DNA from 3 places in the Shewanella sp. 2_MG-2023 genome. Region 1 is predicted to be linked to each of the others. Evidence: predicted binding sites of a transcription regulator. Region 1 holds the regulator's gene; each other region holds the start of a gene.
What was found. Region 1 encodes sigma-54, which starts transcription at its own class of promoters, with help from an activator protein. Its sites were predicted from a motif close to GTTGGCACGNNNNTNGNNT; they were not measured.
Positions count from the first base shown of each region.

Region 2: the regulator sigma-54 is predicted to act here: its motif matches at 1,855-1,873, upstream of Q4600_RS03445 (YccF domain-containing protein).
Region 3: the regulator sigma-54 is predicted to act here: its motif matches at 1,740-1,758, upstream of fliE (flagellar hook-basal body complex protein FliE).

Region 1 is NZ_JAUOSO010000023.1:55,896-60,186, reverse strand. It holds gene rapZ (RNase adapter RapZ) at 1-819, opposite strand, end outside; gene ptsN (PTS IIA-like nitrogen regulatory protein PtsN) at 816-1,259, opposite strand; gene hpf (ribosome hibernation promoting factor) at 1,262-1,549, opposite strand; gene Q4600_RS19090 (RNA polymerase factor sigma-54) at 1,574-3,058, opposite strand; gene lptB (LPS export ABC transporter ATP-binding protein) at 3,240-3,971, opposite strand; partial or broken gene lptA (lipopolysaccharide transport periplasmic protein LptA) at 4,244-4,291, opposite strand, start outside.
Region 2 is NZ_JAUOSO010000002.1:253,994-258,284, reverse strand. It holds gene Q4600_RS03455 (LysR family transcriptional regulator) at 1-585, shown strand, start outside; gene Q4600_RS03450 (EVE domain-containing protein) at 603-1,061, shown strand; gene Q4600_RS03445 (YccF domain-containing protein) at 1,379-1,792, opposite strand; gene Q4600_RS03440 (1-aminocyclopropane-1-carboxylate deaminase/D-cysteine desulfhydrase) at 2,094-3,041, shown strand; gene Q4600_RS03435 (hypothetical protein) at 3,343-3,516, opposite strand; gene Q4600_RS03430 (ChrR family anti-sigma-E factor) at 4,103-4,291, opposite strand, start outside.
Region 3 is NZ_JAUOSO010000014.1:80,529-84,819, forward strand. It holds gene fliF (flagellar basal-body MS-ring/collar protein FliF) at 1-1,309, opposite strand, end outside; gene fliE (flagellar hook-basal body complex protein FliE) at 1,344-1,685, opposite strand; gene Q4600_RS14665 (sigma-54 dependent transcriptional regulator) at 1,883-3,232, opposite strand; gene Q4600_RS14670 (PAS domain-containing sensor histidine kinase) at 3,225-4,291, opposite strand, start outside.

The DNA.
Region 1 (4,291 bases):
ACTGACTTGATGCTTAGTATTAGAAAAGCGTTTTGTTAGTTGATCGGCAATATAAACTGAGCGGTGCTGACCACCAGTACAACCAATCGCGATCGTTAGGTAGCTACGGTTGTTACGCTCAAGGTGTGGCATCCAAGTTTCGAACAAGTTTTCAATTTGCCAAATGAATTTATTCACCAAAGGCTGTCTACCTAAGAATTCCTGCACGGGTAAATCGAGACCTGTTAGAGGTCGTAACTCAGTTTCCCAATGAGGATTTGGTAAAAAGCGTACATCAAACATAAAGTCAGCTTCAGTAGGCATACCATGTTTGAAACCAAAAGATTCAAAGTGGATCACTAATTCTTTATCAATGCTACCCATTAAGATTTGTCTGACTTGATCGCTTAAGTCATAAATCGTTAGCTGTGAAGTATCAATGTAGTGATCGACCATTTTAGCGATAGGCTCGAGTAAACGGCCTTCTAATTGAATCGCTTCTTGCAGTGAAATTTGGTTTTTTGACAGAGGGTGTAAACGGCGGGTTTCACTGTAGCGCTTTAACAGCACTTTATCATTAGAATTTAAAAATAAACTAATGATGGTCGTATCGTCAGAAAGCAAGGCTATCTGCTCTTCTAGCACTTTGCCTTGCTCTTCAATATTACGAACGTCGACGCTAATCGCGACAAGGTCGTTATTGCCTTTGAGCTGTTCAAGTAAACTACCAATAAGTGGTAAAGGTAGGTTATCAACACAGTAATAACCTAAATCTTCTAATACCCTTAGTGCTACTGATTTACCTGAGCCTGATCGTCCTGATACGATGACAAGTTTCATGCAGTTATAACCTGATAAAGTTCTGTAGCGTCATGACTCTTTCGAAGTCGCTTAAGGATTAATTTATCGCTCAGTTTTTCAGCCATACTCGACAGCGTACTTAAATGCTGTTGGCATTGATCAGAAGGAACTAACAGCGCAAATAATATATCCACGGGTTTCTTGTCGATAGCATCAAACTCAATGCCTTCTTCACACTTGATCAAAATTGCTATCGGTTCTTCGATATCAGTTAATCGACCATGAGGAATCGCAATGCCATTTCCTATACCTGTACTACCCATTTTTTCACGTGCTATTAAACTTTCAAAAATAGCCTGTGAAGATAGGGTTGGGTACTGGGCAGCCATTAAATCGCTGATAAGTTCCAGTACTTTTTTCTTACTGCCCGGCGTGGCGCAGGTAGTGCACGCCGGCTGCAGAATGGTGCGAAGTTCCATCGTTAGTGTTTAATTAACTTCTCTTTGTGTTTAATTACCTGACGATCTAATTTGTCGATCAGGGCGTCAATTGCAACATACATATCAGCGTTCTGTGATACCGCAAAAACTTCACCTCCTTTGAGGTGTAATTTTGCCTCTGCAATTTGTTGCAGCTTTTGAACATTGAGCACAACGTGAACATTATTGATCTGTTCGAAGTGTCGTTCAAGCTTTGAAAACTTAGTTTGTACATACTCACGTAAAGATTGAGTAATTTCCACATGGTGCCCAGTCAGGTTAATTTGCATAGATCATCCTCCAATAACAAAGGCTTATAGGCTTTTGCGTTGGTTTGAGGGAGGGATGAGCATTGCTTCACGATATTTGGCGATCGTACGCCGAGCAACATTGATCCCTTGTTCTGCCAATAGCGTCGCCATTTTACTATCGCTAAGTGGCTTTTGCTGGTTTTCCGCTGCAACAAGCTTCTTTATAAAGGCACGAATTGCAGTAGAAGAACACTCTCCGCCATCATCAGTACTCACATGGCTTGAGAAGAAATATTTTAGTTCAAAAAGTCCCCTAGGGGTGTGCATATACTTTTGTGTCGTGACACGCGAAATGGTTGATTCATGCATTTCAACGGCTTCAGCAATGTCATTAAGTACCATTGGCTTCATTGCTTCTTCGCCAAACTCAAAAAAGCCTTGTTGAAATTGCACAATACAATTAGCCACTTTTAATAAGGTTTCATTGCGGCTTTCAATACTTTTGATAAACCATTTCGCTTCTTGCAAATGACCACGGATAAATTGGCTGTCTGATTGGTTTGCTGAGCCTTTTGCCATTGCTGCATATTGCTGATTCACACCAATTTTTGGCATGTTATCTGGATTTAACTCAACGACCCAACGGCCACTCTTTTTAAACACTGTCACATCAGGAATGACATATTCATCTTTAATAGGAGTGATCTGTAACCCTGGACGTGGGTTAAGCGTTTGAATAAATTGAATCGCTTCGCGTAAATCATCTTCTTTAAGCTTGGTTTTACGCATTAATAATCTAAAGTCGCGGCCTGCAATTAAGTCTAGGTGTTCTGCAATCAGTAGCTTAACGTTATCGATACAAGGTATTTCATTAGGGTATTGGCCAAGCTGAATCATCAAGCATTCGCTTAAATCTCTTGCTGCAACGCCTACAGGATCAAAATGCTGTACTCGTTTGAGTACAGCTTCAACTTCATCGAGTTCAATATCTTCTAGGCCTAAAGCTTGCAATATGTCTTCAGTTGTTTGGGTTAAGTAACCACGTTCATCAACGGCATCGATAATCGCTGTAGCAATTACCAGATCGTTTTCAGAAAAAGGGGTGAGATTTTTTTGCCACTCTAAATGCTCATATAAGCCTTCTGTGGTTTCACCCTGAAAAGGCATATCGTCATCACGAGCCACTGCGCCAGAACCTGAACTTGGGGATGCTGTGTAAACTTCATCCCATGTGGTATCCATTGGTAATTCGTCAGGCATGGATTCTTTGGTCAACGATTCAGTGGTGTCTACGGTTGAGGTGTCTTTTTCAACAGTCACTTGGCTGTTATCACTAAAATCAGTATCGGTTTGCTGGGCGTTTTCTTTTACAGGTTCTTTTGCTTTAGCAAACTCATCTTCGAGCTCAAGGAGTGGATTTGAGTCAAGTGCTTGTTGAATTTCTTGCTGTAGCTCCAATGAGGAAAGTTGCAATAAGCGAATGGCTTGTTGCAACTGTGGGGTCATAGTCAGGTGTTGACCCATTTTAAGTTGGAGTGAGGCTTTCATTTACCGCTTATCCCTAATTGAGTTTCATCATCGCGACTAACAATTGTGTGGGTCTAGCACCTTTTTAAACTGCTTCTAGGCTTAAGCTTAACCTTGGCTTAAGTTCAGTCTAGAACATTGCACTAAAAAGTGGGACTGATACTGGTCGCGACATGCCATATTGTGCACTAAAGAATGCTAACTATAGCTTGAATTGCTCACCTAAGTATACTGACCTGACTTGCTGATTGTCTAAGATTTCAGCAGGCGTGCCTTCTGCAATTAAATCACCGTGGCTAACAATATACGCGCGCTCACATACATCAAGCGTTTCACGAACATTATGGTCGGTAATGAGTACTCCAAGTCCACGATTTTTTAATTGTTGAATAATTTTCTTGATATCTATCACAGAGATAGGATCGACACCGGCAAAAGGCTCATCTAGCAGAATGAACTTAGGATTTGCCGCTAATGCGCGTGCGATTTCAACACGTCGACGTTCACCACCCGATAATGCCATACCTTGGCTATCGCGAATGTGAGTAATATTAAACTCTTCTAATAAGTGCTCTAACTCTTCGATGCGCTGCTCAGTCGTTAAACTTTTGCGGGTTTGCAACACCGCCATAATATTATCGTGTACGGTTAACTTGCGAAAAATGCTGGCTTCTTGCGGTAAATAACCAATGCCTTTGCGTGCACGCAGGTGCATTGGATCTGCCGTGAGATCATCTGAATCAATTAATATGCGGCCTTTATCACTTTTAACTAAGCCAACGACCATATAAAAGGTGGTGGTTTTACCTGCACCATTTGGCCCTAATAGCCCAACAATTTGACCTGTTTTAACGGTAAGACTGACATTTTTGACCACTTGGCGACTTTTGTAGCTTTTAGCCAAGTTTTCAGCTGTTAAGGTAATTTGGGTCATTATTGAGTTTGCTCTAGCGCTGGTGTTTCAGGTAATGCATCTGAAGCTGGTTGCTCATCAATTGATGCAGGTTTAGCTATTGCAGGTGTTTCAGATTCAGTTGCTGCTGCCGAATCTAAACCATTTTCAGTGTTTTCGATAACGGCATCAGATTGATTTTCAATTAACTTCTCAACTGTTTCTTCAGGTGCTTGCTCTGTGACTTCTTCTGTTGAAACAGGCTCAGATGAGGCGCTATCTGGTTGCTCTGAAGTGTCTTTCGATTCATTTAAATCAGGATAGTTTTCAGGCTGGAAAATTGTGATGACTCGGTCTTTTCC
Region 2 (4,291 bases), on a different contig from region 1:
CCGATGGAGCCCATCATGACCGCGCTTAAGCGTATGTCTGAGAATAATGTTCCTACTAAAGTGCAGCTGAATATGGAGTTCTTAGGCGGGGTACAGCATCGATTTGAGCGTGATAAAGCTGATTTAATGTTGGTCAAAGATTATGTTGCTGCGCCATATTTCTCTGCAAAACAATTACCCACAGTGACCAGTATTTTAGTGTGTTCAGCGCAGCATCCTTTAGCCACCATGTCATCGGTGAGTTTATCTGAATTGCAGCAACATGTTGAACTGACCATCGAAGATTCTGCACCGACAAAACAGCGTGATGAGTTACAATTTGGTGGTGATAAAGTGTTTTATTTATCAGGGTTTATCATGAAGAAGAATGCGTTACTGAAAGGATTAGGCTTCGGTTGGATGCCTGAATATTTGATAGCTGAAGAGCTCGACAGCACTCAGTTAGCGATTGTTGACTTTGTTGGTGGCCATCGTTTTCGTTTCACCCCGCAGTTAGTGTCGACACTTGAGCGACCATTAGGCCGAGCAGGGCAGTTATTCACGGATTTAATTTTAGAAGAATTCGCTTTGTTTGATGAAAGCTAGAAAAATAGGAACGAGATATGGCTTATTGGTTAATGAAATCTGAACCTGATGAGTTCAGTATTGATGATTTACAGCAATGCAAAAATAAAACAGAAACTTGGGATGGGATCAGAAACTATCAAGCTCGTAATTTTTTACGGGATAAAGTAAAGCTCGGCGATACAGTCTTTTTTTATCATTCAAGCTGTAAAGTGCCAGGCATAGTGGGTTTAGCAACAGTATCATCAGCGCCTTATATTGACCAAAGTGCTTTTGATCAAACTTCAACCTACTTTGATGCTAAATCTTCCATTGATAATCCACGCTGGGTAGCAGTAGATTTAACCTATAAATCAAAATTTAAACGCATCATTACGCTGGCTGAATTAAAAGCAGATCCTAATCTGGCTAAAATGCTATTAGTCAGCAAGGGAGCAAGACTTAGTGTACAACCTGTGACTCAGCAAGAGTTTGATTACATATTGTCCCTTGAGTAAAGGTCTTAATATTGCGATTCCTATTATTAATATCAGTTATAAAGCGGATACCAAAAAGGAACTCAATTGAGTTCCTTTTTGGTAAGTGTCTAGGGCCTGTTGGTCATTTTTACTGCGTTATCGACTTTTTATGTAGAATAAGCTTTTTATGAAGAACTACACCACAAAGTCTCTGCCTTGTACAAATGACCAACAATTCGCTGCAAAAACAACCTCGAAAGATCAATAGGCCCTATCTATACGCTTGATGCCATCCGCATTGTGTTGTTTCAGTTAGTCACTCTTTTTAGCTAGATTAGTCACTTGTTTTAGCTAGATTAGTAACTCTCTTTAGCTACAATTGTTTGGCCGATAGGCGTGAGGCTCAATAATGCCAATTTGACATGTTGTATCGCAAACGGAATACCGATAATAGTCACAAAACAAGCCAGAGCATGGGTAAGATGACCAATCGCTAACCAAATACCACAGAATAAGAACCAAATAACATTACCGACCATACCTAATGGGCCCGTACCAAAATCTTCAATTCCTGATAAATGTTTGCGATTGACATTTTCTTGTCCAAAAGGCCAAAAAGCCATTTCGCCAATCACAAAGCAAGCACGTCCAAAAGGAATACCAACAATACTGATAAAACATAATAGCCCTGCTAACCACCACGCAAGTCCCATTACAAACCCGCCCATGATGAACCACGCAATATTAAATATTAATCTCAACACTGACATTGATAATCCCTTAGTTTCGAATGAATAAAATTGTTAAGTCTTTTTTAAGTCTTATGCTTAGATAGCTAGAAATGTGCCAATAATTTTTCATTGCTTATATTTTAAAGTAGGACTCATCTTAGCTTCTGTTTTATATCGATTTTATTCATTTATGCAGCTTGACCTTATCAAACAAATATATCCAACAAGGCTCATGGAATGTTATTGAATACATTCTAGGATAAGTTCGAGATAGCGGTTCTCACTAATTTTTAGGTAAAATAGTCATTAAGGTTTTTAATCATTGAATAAGTGAATCATTATGTTTGCGCCCACGCCCGTCGAGACCATGACATTTGCGCAGCGAGAAATATTTGTTAAACGTGACGACCTGATCCATCCAGACTTTAGTGGCAACAAAGCCCGCAAGTTTCAGTATTTTCTTGAAAAAGAATGTCCTGAAATCACTAAGCTGGTGGGTTATGGTTCTGCGCAAGCCAACTCTTTGCATTCGCTTGCTGTGTTGGCAAAAATGCGCGGCTGGCAGTTGGATTATTATGTTGACCATATCGCCCATTACTTACAGCAAAACCCACAAGGTAATTATTTGGCGGCACTTGATAATGGTGCCAATATCATCGAAAAGCCTGAGCATGTCACTGAAAGCCTTGATAGCTATGTGACAGAGCTTGCCAGATCAGCGTTAGATAATGAATTGTATATTCCAGAGGGCGGTCGCTGTGAGTATGCCGCTATTGGCCTTGAACAACTAGGTCAACAAATTCTCGACTGGATGCATGAAAAACACTATTCAACCCTAAACCTATTTTTACCATCAGGCACTGGCACCACAGCATTATTCTTACAACGCTTCTTTAAGATAAAGCGATTTGAGCATGAAGATTTACCAGAAGTGAATGTACTGACTTGCAGCTGCGTTGGTGGTGATGATTACCTAAGGTTGCAGTTCAATCAGTTAAGCGAAAATGCGCTTCATCACCCACGTATTATCTCTAATGGCAATAAATATCACTTTGGAAAGTTAAAACGTGAGTGTTATGAGATGTGGCAGCGCGTGTGTGCAAGTGGCATTGAATTTGAGCTGCTATACGATCCAGTGGGTTTTATTATGCTTGAACATTTTTTAACGCAATCAAGTACCGTGGATAATATAGATAACACTGCGCCGCTAATGTATTTGCATCAAGGTGGCGTGTTAGGTAATCCAAGCATGTTAGCCAGGTATCAACGCAAGTATCAGGCAAAGTAACACTCAAATAAGGCTGATGAGGAAGTAAGTCAGTTTAGGTTTTGTATTTATCGTTATTTATATTTTGGTGGGGTATTGTGCGTAAAATGGAAATTGACAAACTTGACCAGTGATTTTGTGAATAGGTCAGTGAATCTGAGAATAAGTTAGTGATTTTGTAAGTAGTGAAGTGATTTAAGAGTAGGTTCTTTTCATATTGCTCAGTTCTAATAAACGTCCGGTAATGTGTGAGAGGAAATACCGAGAAGCGATGTTTATTGAGTAACTGAGCAAATGAATAACGCAAGCGTTATAGAAAGTGTTACTTGTTAGCCGTAATCAACCATTTCATAAATTTTAACGCTTCAGTGCGCTTTGAAAAAGTTGTTTTAGTTTTACCTTGGCTGTCAGTAAAAGCTATTGAGTTTTTGTTTGATGATATTGAGTTTACAGGGAAATTAACTGTAATTTCATGACCATTAATGTTGTATGACATGTGCCACACTCCTTGTTTAAAATTTCACCTAATGGTGAGTAAGTAATAACAATAAATATCCTTAAGCAGTTGTGTTGCGTAAGTTTCTTTGTGTATTGGTTTAGTTTTGTCTGCTTAAGTTAATTGTGTTCATTACACTTACAAGTAGGCTTAAATTGATTAATTTTTTTAATCGCCAACATACTTGCTTTGAATAGTTGAACATAGCCATATGACAAACTAATGACAATTATCGACAATGTTGAACTTTGCAAAATGACTTGTAGTGTGGGTTTACTGGTGCAGTTATATGACTAACAGAAGGGTAAACAAATAAATACAAGTTAACTTAATAACATAACGGATAATATGCGTATATTTTTTATATAGCAATACATTTTTTTCAAAATAGAACAGTTTCAGACTAAAAGGTGAACTAATCAGTGTTTTTTCGGGGATAAATTCACCGAAAAATGTAAAACAACAGCAATAGTTACCAAACACTATATGTGTCGATAACTATCGCTGTGCTTTTTACTGTAAATGATTTGGTGTAAATAACTCACAGTGCTTAATTCATTTAAGCAAATTACTGGATCTATCTCGTTTAGTAAATCAACTCACCGATAGGGTTGAGCAACTTGCTAATGCCTTTGGTGAAATACAAAGGTGCATCTACAACGGTATAACATAAACAACCTTCTACTGTTTTAGGGCTGTGTTCATGTTCGCCATTAAGTAAAATGAAATCGCCTGCAGTGTAAGTGTTGTATTCATCACTGAACTCGCCAGCTAA
Region 3 (4,291 bases), on a different contig from region 1:
CTTCAATTAATTGATCCATAAATGGAACGGTAACCACTTCTAAAGTATCACCACGTTGGCTAGTAAAGCCCATAGCCCCTTCCAGTAAACGGCGAATATTCGTCAGCTCTTGTTCGGTTCTTGGCACTCTAGTGACCACACCATTTTCATCAACCGCACCTGGTTTATAATCAATCGCCACTGACACGCTGACTCGTCTTACTTGGCCAACTTGCTGACGTGTATGACTAATTGTGGTGTCTAACTCAAAGTTACGGGTCGCTTCACGGTGGCTGTCACCACTGACTGAGGTAGTTTCTGCTTCACCGACTTCTTGTGGGATGTTTGATTCCATTGGCGGTTGATTTGATAAAGCGCCAGGAATACCGCCCATTGATTGACCTGATGAATTACGTTCAATGGTCATTTCACTACGAATCGCAGGTAAATCAGGTGAAAAGCGTTTGGCCGTTTGTTCAACCGCAGTAAAATCCATGTTCACATCGACCTGAGAAGTAAAATTTTCAGGTCCTAATATCGGCATTAAAATCGATTCGACTTTATTACGATACTCAGCTTCTTTCTGTTGAACCAATTCTTGTTCGCGGCGCGCTCTAGATGATGCCGCATCTTGGCTGCCTGAATTTAATAAACGGCCATTAGAGTCAGTTACAGTCACTCTCGTTGGGTCTAAGCCCTGTACTGCTGAAGCAACAATATCGACGATAGAGTCAATTTCTTCTTGTCCTAAACTGCCTCGACGAACATTGACCACAACAGTTGCACTTGGTTTGGATTTATTGCGGGCAAAAACATTTTCTTTTGGCAAAGCTAAAATAACTTTAGCGCGAGTTACGCTATTTAGTTCTTCAATTACTCGGGCTAAATTGACTTCTTGGCTTTGCTTTAAGCGTGCTTGCTCCATTCGTTGGCTAACACCGAAGCCACTGTCTTTACTTAGGTAATCTGTTGGCTGGCTTGATGCTTCAACGCCTGCACGAGCTAGTAATAGTTTTACATTTTGATATTTGTCTTCAGGAATACTGACGACATCACCAGAAATTTTATAGGCAATTTTATTTTTATCCAAAACGTCCAACACTTGGATCATTTCGTTTGTTTCCATTTGACCTAACGGTCTGTACTCAGGCTCTTGCGCCCACATCATCATAAATACAGCCAATACCAAACAAACGGCTAATGCCAGAATCATAGTAATTTGACGCATAAAATCAGCACTACCAAAAGAACTCATCAAACCAGGTTTATTTTCCTGCTGAATCCCTGTGCTACTAGCGGTATCTGAATCTAATACGAGATCTGTACTCACAATAATTACCTACTTTCTAATCTGATAAAGAGGCCTAAACAGGCATGCTCATAATTTCTTTGTAAGCTTCGACAAGCTTATTTCTTACCTGTACTGTCGCTTCAAAAGCCACACCAGATTTTTCACGAGCAATAACGGTATCTGATAAAGTTACCGTAGAATCACCCATCTCTAAACGAGTGGCTAGATTAGCCGAGTTTTTCTGTAACTCTGTCACACCGCCAACAGCTTGAGAAAGCAATTCTCCGAAGTCTGCACCTGAAGTATTGCCTACTTTCTGGATCATATCCGGTTGGATAGGTGAGCGAAGATTAGGCGAGATTTCACCACGAAGTGATTGCATTTCTTGTAAGAAAGGATTCGAGCTAATCTGCATTGTAATCTCCTATTCGTCGGATATTTGACGACTAAAAACCAGTTACAATAGATTTAGCAAGTAGGATGCCAACAATAGAATTAACGCGATAGTTTGGGTGATTTTATTACTAATGGATGACTGTTTGACTAGCAAGTGAACAAGTAAACCTGATCGAAAGCCAAATCAGGTTTACTTTGTAGCAGTCTAGCTAAAAGCTAAGCAGGGACTTGTATTCCCATATCGCGCATCTTGGCCATTTTATAACGTAAGGTTCTAGCACTGATACCTAGCTTTTCCGCAACGTCTTTGCGGCTACCATTACACTGGTTAAGTGTCTCAAGAATAATTACATGCTCTTGAGCTTTTAACTCATCACCAAGTCCTTCATTTTCAGCTACAGGTTTGACTTGAGTAGGTTCAGGTTGCTGTAATTCAACTTCATTTGAATCTAATATGATATCTGCTGTTGAAATAGCCTCTCCAGTATGAAGAATTAATGCTCGTTGAATCACATTATCCAGCTCACGAACATTTCCTGGCCAGCGATAAGTCAACAAACGTCTACAAGCCACTTCATCCAAAGTCGGCAAAGGTGAGATATTGGCATTCTTAGCATGCTTAACCAATAAATGACGCGCAAGTGGTAAGATATCAGCTGGTCGTTGATTCAAAGCAGGCCAAGTTAACGGGAATACGTTAATTCGATAATATAAATCTTCTCTGAAACCGCCTGATGCCACCATTTCTTTTAAGTCTCTGTTAGAAGTAGCAAGCACACGCACATCAAGAGAAATAGTTTTACGCCCGCCTAAACGTTCAACTTCTCGTTCTTGTAACACTCGCAGTAGCTTAGCTTGAAGACCTAATTCCATTTCTGAAATTTCATCTAATAAAATCGTACCACCTTGAGCTTGTTCAAATTTACCGGGACAAGCTTGGTATGCGCCAGTAAAAGCGCCTTTTTCATAACCAAATAATGTCGCTTCGAGCATATTTTCTGGAATGGCGGCACAATTAATTGCAATAAAGGGTTGTTGTGAACGCGAGCTATTTTGATGTATGTATCGTGACAATACCTCTTTTCCTGAACCGCTTGGCCCCATAATCATCACTGACGCATCTGAACTGGCTACACGCTGGGCAATAGAAAGTAATGCCAAACTTTTGTCATCAGCCACCACAGGCTGATCAAGATTTTGCTTTAGGGGTAAATAACGTGACACTTGGTTAAGTAGTACTTCTGGCGCAAATGGTTTCGCTAGATAATCAACAGCACCAAGTTTAATCGCACTAACCGCACTATCAATGGTTGCATAAGCGGTCATCAGTAGCACTGGCACTTTACAGTTTTGCTGCTGTAAATAATTTAACAAGCCTATACCACCAATGCCTTCCATTTGAACATCACTAATAACCAAATCAAATTCTGTTGACTTGAGAGCAAGAATTGCATCTTCTGCAGATGCAACATCAACACATTCATAGCTTGCCAGCAGTAAGGTGTCGAGTAAGGCCTCACGTAAAGATGCGTCATCTTCAACGAGTAATAGTTTTGCTTCACCCATGTGATGCCTCCGGGCTATTGTGATTTTCTGCGCCACGTTCTGTTTTACTGAAGTCGTTATCTGTAATGTTGTTATCAGCTAATGCTTCATTGTTTAACACTTCACTTTCGAAACCTGTCGTCTGAGTTTTATGCGATTGATAAATCGGGAATGACAATCTGATTAAACAGCCTTTATTTGGTTGTGATGAGACTTGCACTGTCCCTTTATGATTTCTTACTACCGTTTGAACAACTGCTAAGCCTAAACCTGTACCTTGGCTTTTGGTTGTAAAAAATGGCTCTAGAATCTGTTGCTGCATATCAGCTGCTAATCCTTTGCCATTATCAATAACATCAATATTAATATGAGTATTAGATGAAGCTGTAATGATTCTAATTTCTGTGGCATTAGCCTCTAAGCTATTCATAACAAGATTATTAATTGCTGAACTTAGCGCATTACTATTAGCTAACATTCGTTCACTAGCTTGATTAAAATAATTTAACTGACACTGTTTTTTTTCAGCAATGGGTTCACAACTAGCAAGTACAGGTTCGATAATATCTTCAACGTCAGTCACCTGGGATGCATCATCTTGCTTATTTTTAGCCATTAACAGCATGTCATTTACTTGTCGCTCAAGTTCATTCAACCTGTCGACTAATTTAGTTTGAAATCGTTTTTTAGCCGTATCATTCAGTTTTGGACTAGCAAGGTTAGATGCATATAACATAGCGGCAGAAAGCGGTGTTCTTACCTGGTGAGCCAAGGTTGCGACCATTTTTCCTAACGCCGATAAGCGTTGGAGGTGCGACAAATTTTTCTGTAATAAACGTGTTTCGGTTAAATCTGTTAAAACAATTAATTGTCCAGGTTCTGGCGTTAACGGAGTAATAGCCAGTTTAACTCTTCGACCGTTTTTAAGTGAGACTTCATGACCATCATCTTCTTGCGGTGAAAAAGCGCGGTTAATAATATCGAACCATTTAGCCCCTTGTAGCGGTCTACCTAAAAGCTCTGTTGCCACAGGGTTTGCCAATGTAACCAGTCCATCACCATTAATAATAACAACACCTG